DNA from 2 places in the Devosia sp. A369 genome. Region 1 is predicted to be linked to the other one. Evidence: predicted binding sites of a transcription regulator. Region 1 holds the regulator's gene; the other holds the start of a gene.
The links. The regulator PhoB, encoded in region 1, activates phosphate uptake and scavenging genes when phosphate is short. The targets are predictions, from matches to a motif close to TGTCATNNANCTGTCAT.

Region 1 (7,990 bases):
TGGAATTTCCCGATCGCCATCCCGACCTGGAAGATCGCGCCGGCGCTGGCCTATGGCAATACCGTGGTGATCAAGCCGGCCGATCTGGTGCCGGGCTCGACCTGGGCGATTGTCGATATCCTGGTGCGGGCCGGCCTGCCCAAGGGTGTGCTTAACCTGGTGATGGGCAAGGGCTCGGTGGTCGGCCAGACCATGCTCGACAGCAAGGACGTCAACGCCATCAGCTTCACCGGCTCGGTGGGCACCGGCAAGCGCGTTGCGGCGGCTTCGATTGAGCATAACCGCAAGTTCCAGCTTGAGATGGGCGGCAAAAACCCGACCGTGGTGCTCGACGACGCCGACCTCAAGGCCGCCGTCGAGAGCGTGGCACAGTCGGCGTTTTTCTCGACCGGGCAGCGTTGCACGGCATCGTCGCGCGTCATCGTCACCGAAGGCATCCACGACAAGTTTGTCGAGGCACTGGCCGAGCGGACGCGCAATCTGCGGGTCGGTCATGCGCTGGACGCGAATTCCGAAATCGGGCCGGTGGTTGACCCCAGCCAGCTCAAGCAGGACACCGACTATATCGCCATCGGCAAGGCCGAAGGCGCCAAGCTGGTGGCCGGTGGCGAATTGGTGAAGTCGGCGACCGAAGGCTATTTCCTGCAGCCGACGCTGTTTACCGAAGCGACCAATTCGATGCGCATCAGCCGCGAAGAGATCTTCGGGCCGGTGGCTTCGGTCATCCGGGTCAAGGATTATGACGAAGCACTGGCCACGGCCAATGACACCGAGTTCGGCCTCAGCGCCGGCATCGTCACCACCTCGCTGAAATATGCGACGCATTTCAAGCGCAATGCCGAAGCCGGTATGGTGATGGTCAACGTGCCGACCGCCGGCGTCGATTTCCACGTGCCGTTCGGGGGCCGCAAGGGCTCGAGCTACGGCCCGCGCGAGCAGGGCAAGTATGCGGCGGAGTTCTTCACCGTGGTGAAGACGGCTTACACCGCAGCCGGCTAATCCGCGCTGCGATGAGTTTGACCCTCGGGCCCGGCCCGAGGGTTTTTTTATGCCCGAGCGTTTTCACATAGCGGACCAGCCACTTAGTGGCTGGCGAAGCAGAGCATTCTCTCCCATTGTGGGCTTGGTTCGGCCACATGGCGGAGCTAGAGGCGATGTGAAGCGGGAGAGTGCGTAATGGCTGAGCGAATGTCCGTGCTGGCACCGTTTAAGCACGAGACCTTCCGGCTGCTGTGGACGGCGACGCTGGTATCGAATCTGGGCGGGCTGGTGCAGTCGGTGGGCGCCGGCTGGATGATGACCACGCTGACGGACTCGCACAACATGGTGGCGCTGGTGCAGGCGTCGACCACGCTGCCGATCATGGTATTTTCCTTGGCCTCGGGTGCGCTGGCCGATAATTTCGACCGCCGCATCGTCATGATCATCGCCCAGATCGGGCTGGCGCTGGTTTCGGCGGTTCTGGCGGTGATGGCGTTCATGGGGCTGCTGACGCCCTGGCTGTTGCTCAGTTTTACCTTTCTCATCGGCTGCGGCACGGCGTTGTTCAACCCGTCCTGGCAGGCTTCGATGGGCGATATCGTGCCCCGGCACGACCTGCCGGGCGCGGTGACGCTCAACGCCATGGGCTTCAACATGATGCGCAGCGTCGGCCCCGCGGTTGGCGGGGTGATCGTGGCGCTGGCCGGTGCGGCGGCCGCCTTCGCGCTCAATGCGCTGAGCTATCTGCCGCTGACGGTGGCGCTGCTGCGCTGGAAGCCGGATTACGTGCCAAACCGGCTGCCGCGCGAAGATTTCGGCAGCGCCATCCTGGCGGGGCTGCGCTATGTGTCGCTGTCGCCAAACCTGACGACGGTGCTGTTTCGCAGCTTCCTGTTCGGGCTGGCTGCGGTGTCGATTTTGGCGCTGCTGCCTTCGGTGGCGAGTGAATATGTGGGCGGCGGCCCGATGGTCTATGGCACGCTGCTGGGCTGCTTCGGGCTGGGGGCGATTGGCGGCGCGTTTCTCAATGGCCGTATTCGCGAGCGGTTCAGCAATGAAGTGATCGTGCGGTTCGCCTGTGCCGGCTTTGCCATCAGTTGCGTGGGGCTCGGGCTGAGCCGCGATCCGCTGCTGAGCCATCTGGCGCTGCTGCCCGCGGGCGGCTGCTGGGTGCTGGCGATGTCGCTGTTCAATGTCTCGATCCAGCTGTCGTCGCCGCGCTGGGTGGTGGGGCGGGCTCTCTCGCTGTATCAGACCGCCACGTTCGGCGGCATGGCGATGGGTAGCTGGGTCTGGGGAGCCAGCGCGGATGGCTTCGGGCTGGGGGCCGCCCTGGTGATGGCGAGCCTGGTGCTGCTGGTGTGTGGGCTGGTCGGGTTCCGGCTGCCGCTGCCGGAGTTCAATTCGCGGGACCTCAACCCGCTCGACACCTTCAATGAGCCGGTCCTGAAACTCGATATGCGACCGCGCAGCGGGCCGATCATGGTGATGATCGATTATCGCATCGCCCAGGAAGACATTCCGCGCCTGCTCTCGCTGATGGCGGCGCGGCGCCGCATCCGTATCCGCGACGGGGCCAGGCAATGGGCGCTGCTGCGCGATCTTGAACATCCCGATATCTGGACCGAGTCCTATCACGTGCCGACCTGGATCGACTATGTGCGGCACAATCTGCGGCGCACCAAGGCGGATGCGGAGAATAGCGAGCAGCTGCGGGCGCTGCATCGGGGGACCGAGCCGCCGAAGGTGCATCGGCTGATCGAACGGCAGACGGTGCCGCTGAGCGATGATACGCCGTTAAGGGATATTCCGGAGGTTTGAGGGGGCACCCCTCAGACGTGTAGAGATTTGGCCCACCCACGATGTCACCCCGGCCTTGAGCCGGGGCCCAGCCTGAAATGGAACCGGTGGCTGGATCTCAGGATGGGTCCCGGCTCAAGGCCGGGATGACACCGCGTTTTGGGGTGGGATGGTGCTCACCCGTGGGTTTACGCCACCTGGGCGAAGCGTTCGTCGAAGGCGTAGCCGGCGCCGCGGACGGTGCGGATCGGGTCGGTGTCCTTGCCGCGATTGATGGCGCGGCGGAGGCGGCCGATATGCACGTCGACGGTGCGCTCATCAACATAGACGTCATTGCCCCAGACGCCATCGAGCAATTGTTCACGCGAATAGACGCGGCCGGGGTGGCGCATCAGATATTCGAGCAGGCGATATTCGGTGGGGCCGAGATGGACGTCGCGGCTGGCGCGGCGGACGCGGTGGGTGGTGCGGTCGAGTTCGAGATCACCAACCTTGAGCGCAGCAGTAACCAGATTGGGATTGGCGCGGCGCAACAGCGCGTGGATGCGGGCCATCAGTTCGGGGACCGAGAAGGGCTTGACCACATAGTCGTCGGCCCCGGTGGCGAGGCCCCGGACGCGCTCTTCTTCCTCGCCGCGGGCGGTGAGCATGATGATCGGCACGCGGGCGGTTTCCTCGCGGGCGCGGAAGCGTCGGCACAGTTCGATGCCGGAGATTTCGGGCAGCATCCAATCGAGCAGGATCAGGTCGGGCAGCTTGTCCTGGACCGCCTGCTGGGCCTCGTCGCCGGTTTCGGCGGTGACGACGGCAAAGCCTTCGGCTTCCAGATTATAGCGCAGCAGGATGGCGATATCGCCTTCGTCTTCGACAACGAGAATGGTGGCGGGCATGGGGGGCTCCCCTTGGGCCGGCGCGCCGGCGTTCGATTTGTATCTCCCTCCCCCTTGAGGGGAGGGCTGGGGAGGGGGTGGTTTGGCGGGTCACTGATGGACCCCCACCCCCGACCCCTCCCCTCAAGGGGGAGGGGAGGAAAGGCCGATCAGGCCTTGAGCTGGGTGCGTTGCAGTTCCTGGACTTCGCTGGTGAGCTGCTTGCCGGTCTGCAGGTAATAGGCGCGCTCGGCGATGTTGGTGGCGTGGTCGCCGATGCGTTCGAGGTTTTTGGCGCAGAACAGCAGATGGGTGCAGGGCGTGATGTTGCGCGGGTCTTCCATCATGTAGGTCAGCAGCTCACGGAACAAAGACGTGTGCATGGCATCGACCTCGTCGTCGCGGTTGCACACTTCGATGGCGGCGGCGGCGTCGCGGCTGGCATAGGCGTCCAGCGCATCCTTGATCTGGCGCAGCACCAAGGCCGTCATGTTCTTGACGCCGTTATAGAAGCTGGGCTGCAGATTGAGGCCTTCGAGCTTGAGCGAGCGGCGGGCCAACTGCTTGGCCATGTCGCCGACGCGTTCGAGGTCATTGGCGACGTGGATGGAAGTGATGATGGCGCGCAGGTCGGACGCCATGGGCTGGCGGCGGGCGATCATCGAGACGGCCATTTCGTCGATCTGGCGCTGCATGTCGTCAATGCGCTGATCGGCGATGATGGTGAGGTCGGCCAGCTCGCGGTCGAGCTTGAGCAGGGCCTTGGTGCCGTTCTCGATGGCGACTTCAACCTGGCCGCCCATCTCGGCGATGGATTGGGCCAGTTGCGTCAGCTCGTCGCTATAGGCGGTAACGATATGGTCGGTGCCAGTCGGGGACATGGGTAATTCCTCTTAGGGCGCGGGCGTTAGCCGATGCGGCCCATGATGTAATCCTGGGTCTGCTTGTTGACCGGATTGGTGAAGATGTCTTCGGTGACGCCTTCCTCGATCAGATTGCCCAGATGGAAGAACGCGGTCTTCTGGCTGACGCGGGCGGCCTGCTGCATCGAGTGGGTGACGATGACGATGGTGTAGTTTTCGCGCAGCTCGTCGATCAGCTCTTCGATGATGGCGGTGGCGATGGGGTCCAGGGCCGAGCAGGGCTCGTCCATCAGGATGACTTCGGGACCGACGGCAATGGCGCGGGCGATGCAGAGACGCTGCTGCTGGCCACCGGACAGACCGGTGCCGGGCTCGTTGAGGCGATCCTTGACCTCGTTGAACAGGCCCGCCTTGCGCAGCGAGTTGACGACGATTTCGTCGAGGTCGGTCTTGGAGCGGGCGAGGCCGTGGATTTTGGGGCCGTAGGCGACGTTTTCGTAGATCGACTTGGGGAAGGGATTGGGCTTCTGGAACACCATGCCGATGCGGGCGCGCAGTTCGACCACGTCGAGGCTGGGATCGTAAATGTCTTCGCCGTCGAGCTTGATGACGCCGCCGACCTTGGCGCCGTCAATGGTGTCGTTCATGCGGTTGATGCAGCGCAGGAAGGTGGACTTGCCGCAGCCGGAGGGGCCGATGAAGGAGGTGACGGCGCGGTCGGGAATGTCGATCGAAATGCCGAACAGGGCCTGCTTGGCACCGTAATGCACGGTGACGTCGCGGGCGGTGAGGCGGATCGGGCGGTCGAGGGCGTCGATGGGGTTCATTGCGCTATTCACTGATTGCTGGGTCATCTTAACCGTGCTGGCGACCATATCCATTTGGGATGTCCTTTAGCTAGGCGCGCTTTTCGAGGCGCGAGCGCAGGTAGATGGCAACGCCGTTGAGGCAGATCATCACGGCAAGCAGGACCATGATGGCGGCGGCGGTGCGGGGTTCGAAGAAATTGCGGTTTTCATTGCCCTGCCAGAGGTAAATCTGCACCGGCAAGGCAGTGGCCTGATCGAAGGGGGTCATCGGCACCTGGGCGACGAAGGCCTTCATGCCGATCAGCAGCAGCGGCGCGGTTTCGCCCAAAGCATGGGCGACGCCGAGAATGGTGGCGGTCAGGATCGAGGGGAAGGTGACCGGCAGCACGTGATGGAACACCATCTGGGTCTTGGAGGCACCCATGCCGAGCGCAGCCTGGCGCAGAGCCGGGGAGACGCCAAGCAGCGCGCCGCGCGTGGCGATGATGATGGTGGGCAGCGTCATCAAAGTGAGCACCAGACCGCCGACGATGGGGGCGGAGATCGGCAGATGCATCCAGTTGATGAACACGGCGGCGCCGAGCAGGCCGAAGACGATGGAGGGCACGGCGGCGAGGTTGTTGATATTGACCTCGATGAAATCGGTCAGCCGGGATTTGGGCGCGAATTCTTCGAGGTAGATGGCGCTGGCGACCCCGATGGGCACGGCCAGAACGATGACGATCAGCATCATCCACAGGGTGCCGACGAAAGCCCCAAGCAGGCCGGCGGAGGCAGGCGCGGCGCGGCTATCGACATTGGTGAAGATCGACCAGGCAAAGCCGTTGGAGACGGTGCCGTTTTCCTCAAAGATATCGATGAGGGCGCGGGCGGCCGGGGTGAGCTGCTGCTGGGCGTCGCCGAGCGAGCGGTCGATATTGCCCTTGATCCAGTTGGCGGCATTGGCCGAGGCGAGCAGGTCGACTTCGACGGTCTGGCCGAGCAAGGAGGGATCGGCGACGAACATCTCGCGCACTTGATGGCGGGCGTTGGTTTCGGCGATGGTGAGCAGGGCCTTGGTGTCGATCTCGTAGCCGGCGGGAGCAGCTTGGCGGAGGCTTGCCTCGATCACCTTGTTCCAGTTGAGCAGGGCCAGATCGCGCTGCCATTTGAGATTGGCGGCGCGGAAATCGGCGTCGGACTGGCCATCGACGCGGACCGGGGCGGGGTCGATATCGATGATTTCCGGATCATAGGTGATGGCGAGGTGCAGATTGGCCTGGGTGAAGGCCGGGATGCCTTTGCGCAGCACATCGGTGAACAGCAGGGCGACAAAGCCCAGCGCCAGAATGACGGCGGCAAGACCAAGGCCACGGAAAATGGCCTCGCTGCGGTGGCGGCGCTGCAGGCTGGCGCGAATGCGCTTGGTGCGTTCGGCGGAGGCAGCGGCGGTGGTGGCGAGCATGTCGGTCATGACTATTCGTACTGCTCCCGGAAGCGGCGGACGATGTAGAGGGCGACGATATTGAGGCCCAGCGTGATGACGAACAGCGTCAGGCCGAGGGCAAAGCCGACCAGCGATTGCGGTCCGGCGAAATCGGTATCGCCGGTGAGCTGATTGACGATGGAGACGGTGATGGTGGCGACCGGCTCGAAGGGGTTGCCGCGCAGCACCGGCGAATTGCCGGCGGCGAGCACCACGATCATGGTTTCGCCGACGGCGCGACTGACGGCCAGGAGGAACGCGCCGACAATGCCGGGCAGGGCAGCGGGCAGCAGCACATTGCGGATGGTTTCGGATTTGGTGGCGCCCAGGCCATAGGCGCCGTCGCGCAGGGTGCGCGGCACCTGATTGAGAATGTCATCGCTGAGCGAGGAGACGAAGGGGATGATCATCACCCCCATGACGATACCGGCGGTGAGAGCGCTGGTGGCGTTGATCGAGAGACCCATCAGATTGCCGGTGTCGCGCAGCATGGGACCGACGGTGGCCAGGGCGATGAAGCCGAAAACGATGGTGGGAATGCCGGCGAGGATTTCGATGGCCGGCTTGGCAAAGCTGCGCAGCCGGCGCGGGGCATATTGGCTGAGATAGATCGCGGCCATCAACCCGATCGGCACCGCCACCAGCATGGCGATGGCGGTAATCATCAGCGTGCCGACCAGCAGCGGCAGCAGGCCATAGCTGCCCCAATTGCCCGCCGAACCGGCATTGTTGGGGTTCCACACCGTGCCGAAGAAGAACTCGTGCGGGGGGATGAAGGTGAAGAATTTATAGGCCTCGGTGACCAGCGAGGCGACGATGCCCACCGTGGTCAGGATGGCGACGGCGGAACAGGCGAGCAGCGCCAGATTGATGATGCGCTCGACGGCATTGCGGGCACGCAGGCGGGCGGTGATGCGGCTGCGGGCATAGAGCAGCGCCACGACACCAGCCACGGCAGCGGCGCCGGTGACCAGGAGGAAACAAGTGAAATTGAAGCCGCGCAGCGCTTCGCCGGCGGCCTGCTCAAACGGCTGGATGGTGCCGGCGACGCCATAACCGGAGGCCAGCTGCTGGATGCGGATGATGGTGGTGTTCAGCCCGGTCTGGTCGAGCGCCTGCAGGGTGTCGACCGGGATCTGGGAGACGATGAAATCGCGGGTAATGCCGTCGCCGAGCCAGGCCCAGATGGCGACGATGAACAAA
Region 2 (7,264 bases), on a different contig from region 1:
ATGATGGTGACGGCGTCGGCGGCATCGGCGTTATCGCGGTCCATGACCAGGGCGATGTGTTCGAGGAAGCCACCAAGGGTGTCGAATTCTCCCATGGCGCGGCTCAGTTCCTTGAGGTTTTCCTTGCGGCCCTCGGACTCAACGGATTTGTCGGCGCTGAGCATGTCGGTGTAGCCGCTCTCTTCGAGGATCTGCTCAACGAGTTCGAAAGGCTGCAACGTCGCGGTGCGGAACGCCCAGTCTTCGAACTGGCCTACCAGGCTACCCAAGGTCGTGCGCTGCTTGGACTTGAGTTCCTCGGTTTCGAGCAGCAGGCGGGTGGCTGCCAGCAGCGGCATGTTCTGGTGCCGCGCCGTCTCCATCAGCATTTTTAGCGTGGCGTCGCCTATGCCGCGCTTGGGAACATTGATGATGCGTTCGAAGGCAAGATCGTCGGCAGGTTGGGCGACGAGACGCAGATAGGCCAGAGCGTCCCGGATTTCCTTGCGCTCGTAAAAGCGCGGGCCGCCGATGACGCGGTAATTGAGGCCGAGGGTAATGAAGCGCTCTTCGAACTCGCGCATCTGAAAGGAGGCACGGACCAGAATTGCCATGGAGTTGAGGCTCTCGCCCCCGCGCTGATATTGTTCGATCTCTTCGCCGACCGTGCGCGCCTCTTCCTCGCTGTCCCAGACTTGGGTGACAGAGACTGGCTCGCCAGTTTCGCCCACATCGGTCTGCAGCGTCTTGCCGAGGCGGCTTTCGTTGAAGGCGATGATGTTGGAGGCGGCCTTGAGGATGTTCGAGGTCGAGCGGTAGTTGCGCTCGAGCTTTATGACCTTGGCGCCCGGAAAGTCCTTTTCGAAGCGCAGGATGTTGTCGACCTCGGCGCCACGCCAGCCATAGATCGACTGATCGTCGTCGCCCACGACGCAGATATTGGCTTCGCTGGCTGGTTTCCCCTGAGCCAGCAGGCGCAGCCAGAGATATTGGGCGACGTTGCTGTCCTGATATTCGTCCACCAGCATGTATTTGAACTTGCGATGGTACTCCGCCAGCACGTCCGGATTTTCCTTGAACAGCCGGATACACTCCAGCAGCAGGTCGCCAAAATCGGCGGCGTTCAGCGCTTTAAGCCGGGCCTGGTAGGCGGCGTAGAGCTTGCCGCCACGACCATTGGCATAGCTGCCGCTATCGGCCGGCGACACATCCTTTGGCAGCAGGCCCTTGTTCTTCCATCCATCCATCATTCCGGCGAACTGCTTGGCGGGCCAACGCTTCTCATCGATATTGTCGGCGACGAGCAACTGCTTGATCAGCCGGATTTGATCGTCGGTATCCACGATGGTGAAGGAGCTGGTCAGGCCCACCAGCCCGGCGTGCTGACGCAGGATGCGGGCGCCGATCGAGTGGAAGGTGCCCATCCAGGGCATGGCATCGAGCCGCGGCACGAGCTTTTCGATGCGCTCCTTCATTTCCCGGGCGGCCTTGTTGGTAAAGGTCACCGATAGGATCTGGCCTGGCCAGGCGCGGTTGGTATTGATGATGTGGGCGATGCGGGTGGTCAGTACCCGTGTTTTGCCGGTGCCGGCGCCGGCCAGCACAAGCAACGGGCCTTCGATGGACTCCACGGCATCGCGCTGTTCCTCATTGAGGCCGCTCAGATAGTCGGGCGCCTGGTTCCGTTTGAACTGGCTGGTAATCGACCCGGCAGCGGGGCGATCGAGTGGGTGAGCATCACCGGACATTGAGGGCCTTTCCATCGCGGCGTCCGGGGCAGGACGCACTGCGCGGGCATTGACGAATCTTATTTTGTTCTCGTTGGGCAATATAGGGATTGGCGGGTGCGGTGTATAGAACGCGGGCGCTGTCACCGATCCGTCATGGTGGCGTCATGGGACTGTCTCGTGCCCACCCTATGCGGAGCCTATTCCAACCGAGGCTCCATCATGTTCAAGCCAAAATACCTGGCCGCCATCACGGCGGCGTTGCTGGCCACGACCGGTACGGTCGCCGCTGCCGAGTATTTCAACCGCATTGCCAGCTTCCCGGTCGCACTGAATACGCCCGATGCCGAAGAGGGGGCCGAGAACTCGGCCGAAATCATCACCGCAACCGAAGACGGCATGACGCTGGTTTATTCCAATGCGCTGCTGGGTGGCATTGGCTTTATCGATATCACCGACCCGACCGCGCCCAAGCCGGCCGGCTTCGTGGCGCTGGATGGCGGCCCTACCTCGGTGGCGGTGATCGGCGGCAAGGCGCTGGTGACCTCGGACACCACGACAGACTTCACCGCCCCTACGGGTTATCTGGCGATCATCGACATTGCCACCAAGACCATCGAGGCGACCTGCGATCTGGGCGGCCAGCCCGACGCCATTGCCAAGAATTTCGACGCGTCGCTGATTGCCATTTCGATGGAAAACCAGCGCGACGAAGACCTCAATGACGGCGTGATCCCGCAACTGCCCAGCGGCAATATCACCTTCTTCGACGTGGCCGGCGGCAGCGTCGATTGCGGCACCATGCGGGTCACCGAACTGGCCGGTGTTGCTGATTTCGCCGGCGATGATGCCGAACCGGAATATACCGACTTCAACAGCCTCAACGAATTGGCGGTGACGCTGCAGGAAAACAACCACATCGTCATCCTCAATGGCGAAACCGGCAAAATCATCAGCGATTTCAGCGCCGGCAGTGTTGACCTGGACGGCATCGACGCCACCGAAGATGGTCGTCTGAGCTTCACCGAGAGCCAGCATGGCCGCAAGCGCGAGCCCGACGCAATCCAGTGGCTCGATAGTGACCGCGTCGTCATCGCCAATGAAGGCGACTACGAAGGCGGCTCGCGCGGTTTCACCATCTTCCACAAGGACGGCACCGAACTCTATGAGAGCGGGTCGTCGATGGAATATATCGCCGCCCAGCTCGGCCACTATCCGGAAGGCCGCTCGGACGCCAAAGGTGTCGAGCCCGAAGGCATGGAAGTGGGCAAGTTCGGCGACACCAACTTCATCTTCGTCAACCAGGAGCGTTCCTCGCTGGTGGCGATCTACAAGGACACCGGTGGCGAGCCCGAATATTGGCAGTCCGTGCCCTCGGGCATTGGCCCGGAAGGCGCCTTGGCCATTCCGTCGCGCAATCTCTATGTCACGGCCAACGAGACCGATCTGTCGCCCGACGGGCTGGCTGGTTCGCATGTGATGATCTTTGAACTCGCTGAAGGCGAGCCGGCCTATCCCCAGATCATGTCGGATCTCGATGCCGACGGTAAACCGATCGGCTGGGCCGCGTTGTCCGGCGCCGTGGGTGATGCCGAACAGCCGGGCATTCTCTATGCCGTCAGCGACAGCGCGTTCAGCGAAGCGGCGGTCTACACCATTGACGCGACGGCCAAGCCGGCCCGCATCGTCAAGAAGACCGTGGTTACCCGCAATGGCGTGCCGGCCCAGAAGCTCGACCTGGAAGGCATCACGCTGGACGGCGAAGGCGGTTTCTGGCTGGCTTCGGAAGGCGACACCGCCAAGTTGACGCCGCATGCGCTGTTCCACGTCAATGCGGATGGCGAGATCGAGGATGAGGTCGCTTTCCCGGCAGCGCTACTGGCCGGCGAGACCCGTTCGGGTTCGGAAGGCATTGCCAAAATTGGCGACACGCTGTGGATCGCCATTCAGCGCGAATGGAAGGATGATCCCAAGGGTCTGGTGAAGCTGGTTTCCTACAACACCGAAGCCAAAGAATGGGGCGCGGTGCATTATCCGCTCGAGGCGGCCGCCGAAGGCACCTGGGTCGGGCTCAGCGAAATCACCGTGCAGGGCGACTACGCCTACATCATCGAGCGCGACAACCAGATCGCCGACAATGCAGCCCTCAAGGCAATCTACCGCGTGCCGGTAAGCGAACTGGTCGCGGCCCCGCTGGGCGGCGAGTTGCCGACCGTCAGCAAGGAACTGGTGCGAGACCTGGTTCCCGACCTCAAGGCCAATAATGGCTATGTGGTCGACAAGGTGGAGAGTTTCGCTGTCGACGCCGCCGGCCATGGCTATGTCATCACCGACAATGATGGCGTGGACGACTCCTCGGGCGAGACCTTCTTCTGGTCGATCGGCGCGCTCTGATCCTGCCGAATTGCCATGGATGGCCGGGCGGCGACGCCCGGTCATCGCTATTTAATCGCCGCCGCCATTTCGTGTCGTGTATTCAAGGCAATGGCGGGGTTGCGCGGGGCGCGTGCTTGCCTACACTCTGCCGCGGGAAATCGGGTGGCCGCGTGCAGTGCTGAACCGCATCTACATCATTGTCGGAACGCTGGCGATCATCGTGCTCGCCGGGGCTTTCATCGTGCCGTACTTCATCCAATGGAGCGATTATCGCACCCGGATGGAGGAACTGGCGACCAGCGTGCTGGGCACGCCGGTGACGGTGCGCGGCGATATTGAGTTCACCCTGCTGCCGCAGCCGCGCCTGCTGTTTTCCAATGTGCTGGTGGGCTCGCCCGAGGAGCCGGCGGCGACCGTCGACAGCGTCGAAGCCGAATTCTCGCTGATGGATTTCCTGCGCGATAATTACAACGTCACCCGTCTGGTGCTGCGCCAGCCGGTGATCGATTTCACCATTGATGAAAGCGGCTTTTTCGGCAGCGGCGTTTCGGTGGTTGGCGGCAATGGCAGCGTCGGGTTGGGGCAGGCCAGCGTCGTCGGGGCCACCATTCGGCTGATGGATCGCCGCTCCGGCGAGACTTTTGTGGCCGACAAGGTCAGCGGCGAATTCAAGCTTGGCAATTTGAACGGCCCGTTCGCATTTCAGGGCACAGGCGCCTTTCGCGGCCAAAGCTATGGCCTGCGCTTCAACTCGGCGGCGGCAGATGCGAGTGGCAAGGCGCAGGTGTCGATGTTCGTGCAGCCGGTTTCGGCGGCGTTTTCGCTGTCTGCCGAAGGCACGCTGGCGCCCGGCATGGCGCCCAAATTTGACGGCGCCGTCACCTATCGCCAGAAGCCGCCGGCTACCACGGTGGCCACCGATATTCGCGGCGATCTGGTGCTGGAAAGCAAGGTCACCGGCTCGACCGACCGCATCGTGCTGTCCGGCTATACGCTGCGCCCCGACGAGAACCGCGCCGGCACGCGGCTGACCGGGGCGGCGAGCATTCAGCTGGGTGCAGCCCATAGTTTCGATGCGGTGATTTCGGGCGGCGTCTTCTCGCTGCCGCCGCGCGACGCCAAGGAAGATGCATCGACATTGCCCTATGAGGCGGTGCGGCTGCTGGCGGAACTGCCGGCGCCGATCATCCCGCCGATGGCGGGGCGGGTGGGTATCGATCTGGCTGAAGTGACCCTGCGCGGCTTCGCGCTGCGCAATGTGCGGATGGACGCCAGGACCGATGGCCGGGTCTGGCAGATCGAGCAGTTTATCGGCCAGTTGCCCGGCGATACAGAGCTGCGCGCCAGTGGCCAATTGACCAGCGAGAAGGAGCGCCCGGCCTTCCAGGGTCAGGTCTCGCTGAACAGTGCCCGGCTCGACGGGCTGGCGGCGCTGTGGCGCAAGCCGTCCGATGACAATCCACTGTTCAACCAGCCGGGCAGGCTGGATGGCAAGGTGATGCTGGCCGGGGACGCGCTGGGGCTTGTCGGCGGCGTGGTGACGCTGGCCGAGCGCAGCCATGGCGTCGAAATCCGGCTGGGGTTTGGCGAGGAAAAGCGCCTCGATCTGGTGGCGCATTTCGACGCGCTGGGCCGGCCGGGCAGCGCCATGCTGGCGGCGCTGCTGCCCAATGTTGCGGCCGAGCCATCCTTTGGCATCAGTTTTCCCTTTGGCAGCTTTTCGCTGACCGGCAAGGAAGCGCGCGTGCTGGGCTTCGACGGCAGGGAATTGGTGGCTGAGGGCCAGTGGCGCAACAACATGGTCAGCTTTTCGCGGCTGGCGGCCGAGGCATGGGGCGGCATCGGTCTTGATGCAAAGCTGACCGCCGGTGGCACCGCGGTGGCGCCGGACCTCTCGGGTTCGGGCACGCTGCGCATTGCCGTCGCTGATGCGCCGGCGCTGCTGGGGCTGTATGATCTGCTGGACATGCCGCAAAGCTGGCGCGATTTTCTGGCGCTGTCGGCGCCGGCGGATTTGACCGTCGATATCGGCGGCATATTCGACCGCGCGCAAACGGTGACCTTGGGCGGCAAGCTCGGCGCCAGCGATCTCAATCTGCGGGCTGAACTCGGCGGGGGCATTGGCGGCCTGATCACGGCGCCGCTCAGCATCATCGGGGCGCTGGAATCGACCGACATTGCCGGGCTGACCCGGCAGATCGGCTTTGGCGATACAGCGCTGTTTGGCGGCGATGGCTCGATGCTGGTCAGTCTCGGCTTCGAGGGCACGCCTCGCGACAGCCTCCAAACCAGCCTGACCGCCAGCCTGGGCGATGAGAGCGTCAGCTATGCCGGCACGCTGCTGGCGGCCGGCAATGGCGAAATTCAGGGCACCGGTCGGCTGGATATCGCGCTGGCCGATGCCGGCGGTCTGGCGCGGATTGTTGGCGCGCGCGGGCTGAGCCTGCCGATGGCCACGGGCACGGCGCAGTTGCATTTTGAAGGCAGCCGGTTGGCGCGGCTGACCGACATCACCGGAACTTCGGGCGACACCGGCTTTGCCGGCGAATTGTCACTGTCGCGCACTGGCACCACAGCCGCGGTGGCGGGCGATGTGGCGATTGATACCGTCTCTGTAGAGGGGCTGGCGGCGACGTTGTTTGGTCGGGCGGCGCTGGTGAGCGGTGGCGGGATATGGCCGGAAGGCCCGATTGCGCTGGGCGATCAGGCGCGCCAGACGCGTGGCACCGTGGCGGTGACGGCAGGGGCCGTTTCGGCTGGCGGCATCGAGCGGCTGGGCAAGACCAGTTTTGAATTGAGTTGGGACGAAACCAGGCTGCGGCTGGCGCGGTTTGAGGCGGTGGCCGGCGCGGGGCAGTTGGGCCTCGATATGGTGGTGTGCTGCGCTGGGCCGTTGGTGGACAAGACGGTCAGCGGCCGGATGACGATCACAGGCATGCCCGTCGACGCGCTGGCGCCTGCACCGGTCGGCACGATGCTCGATGGAGTGCTGGCCGGTGGCATGCGCTTTGAGGGCACCGGCGCCAGCATTGGCGAGGTGTTGGCAGTGGCCTCGGGCGAGGGCAATTTCACCCTGAGCGATTTTTCGGCCACGCAATTGTCGCCCAATGTGTTCCCTACCGTCGCCCGATTGACCGACGTGCTCAATTTGGACGCCGACGCCATGGCGGCAATCATGGGGC

Region 2: the regulator PhoB is predicted to act here: its motif matches at 1,848-1,864, upstream of ACX3OZ_RS02760 (esterase-like activity of phytase family protein).

Annotation. Positions count from the first base shown of each region.
Region 1 is NZ_JBTMWV010000016.1:38,667-46,656, forward strand. It holds gene ACX3OZ_RS16190 (aldehyde dehydrogenase family protein) at 1-999, shown strand, start outside; gene ACX3OZ_RS16195 (MFS transporter) at 1,177-2,802, shown strand; gene phoB (phosphate regulon transcriptional regulator PhoB) at 2,970-3,671, opposite strand; gene phoU (phosphate signaling complex protein PhoU) at 3,821-4,531, opposite strand; gene pstB (phosphate ABC transporter ATP-binding protein PstB) at 4,558-5,340, opposite strand; gene pstA (phosphate ABC transporter permease PstA) at 5,411-6,775, opposite strand; gene pstC (phosphate ABC transporter permease subunit PstC) at 6,778-7,990, opposite strand, start outside.
Region 2 is NZ_JBTMWV010000001.1:545,704-552,967, reverse strand. It holds gene ACX3OZ_RS02765 (ATP-dependent helicase) at 1-1,727, opposite strand, end outside; gene ACX3OZ_RS02760 (esterase-like activity of phytase family protein) at 1,929-4,100, shown strand; gene ACX3OZ_RS02755 (AsmA family protein) at 4,213-7,264, shown strand, end outside.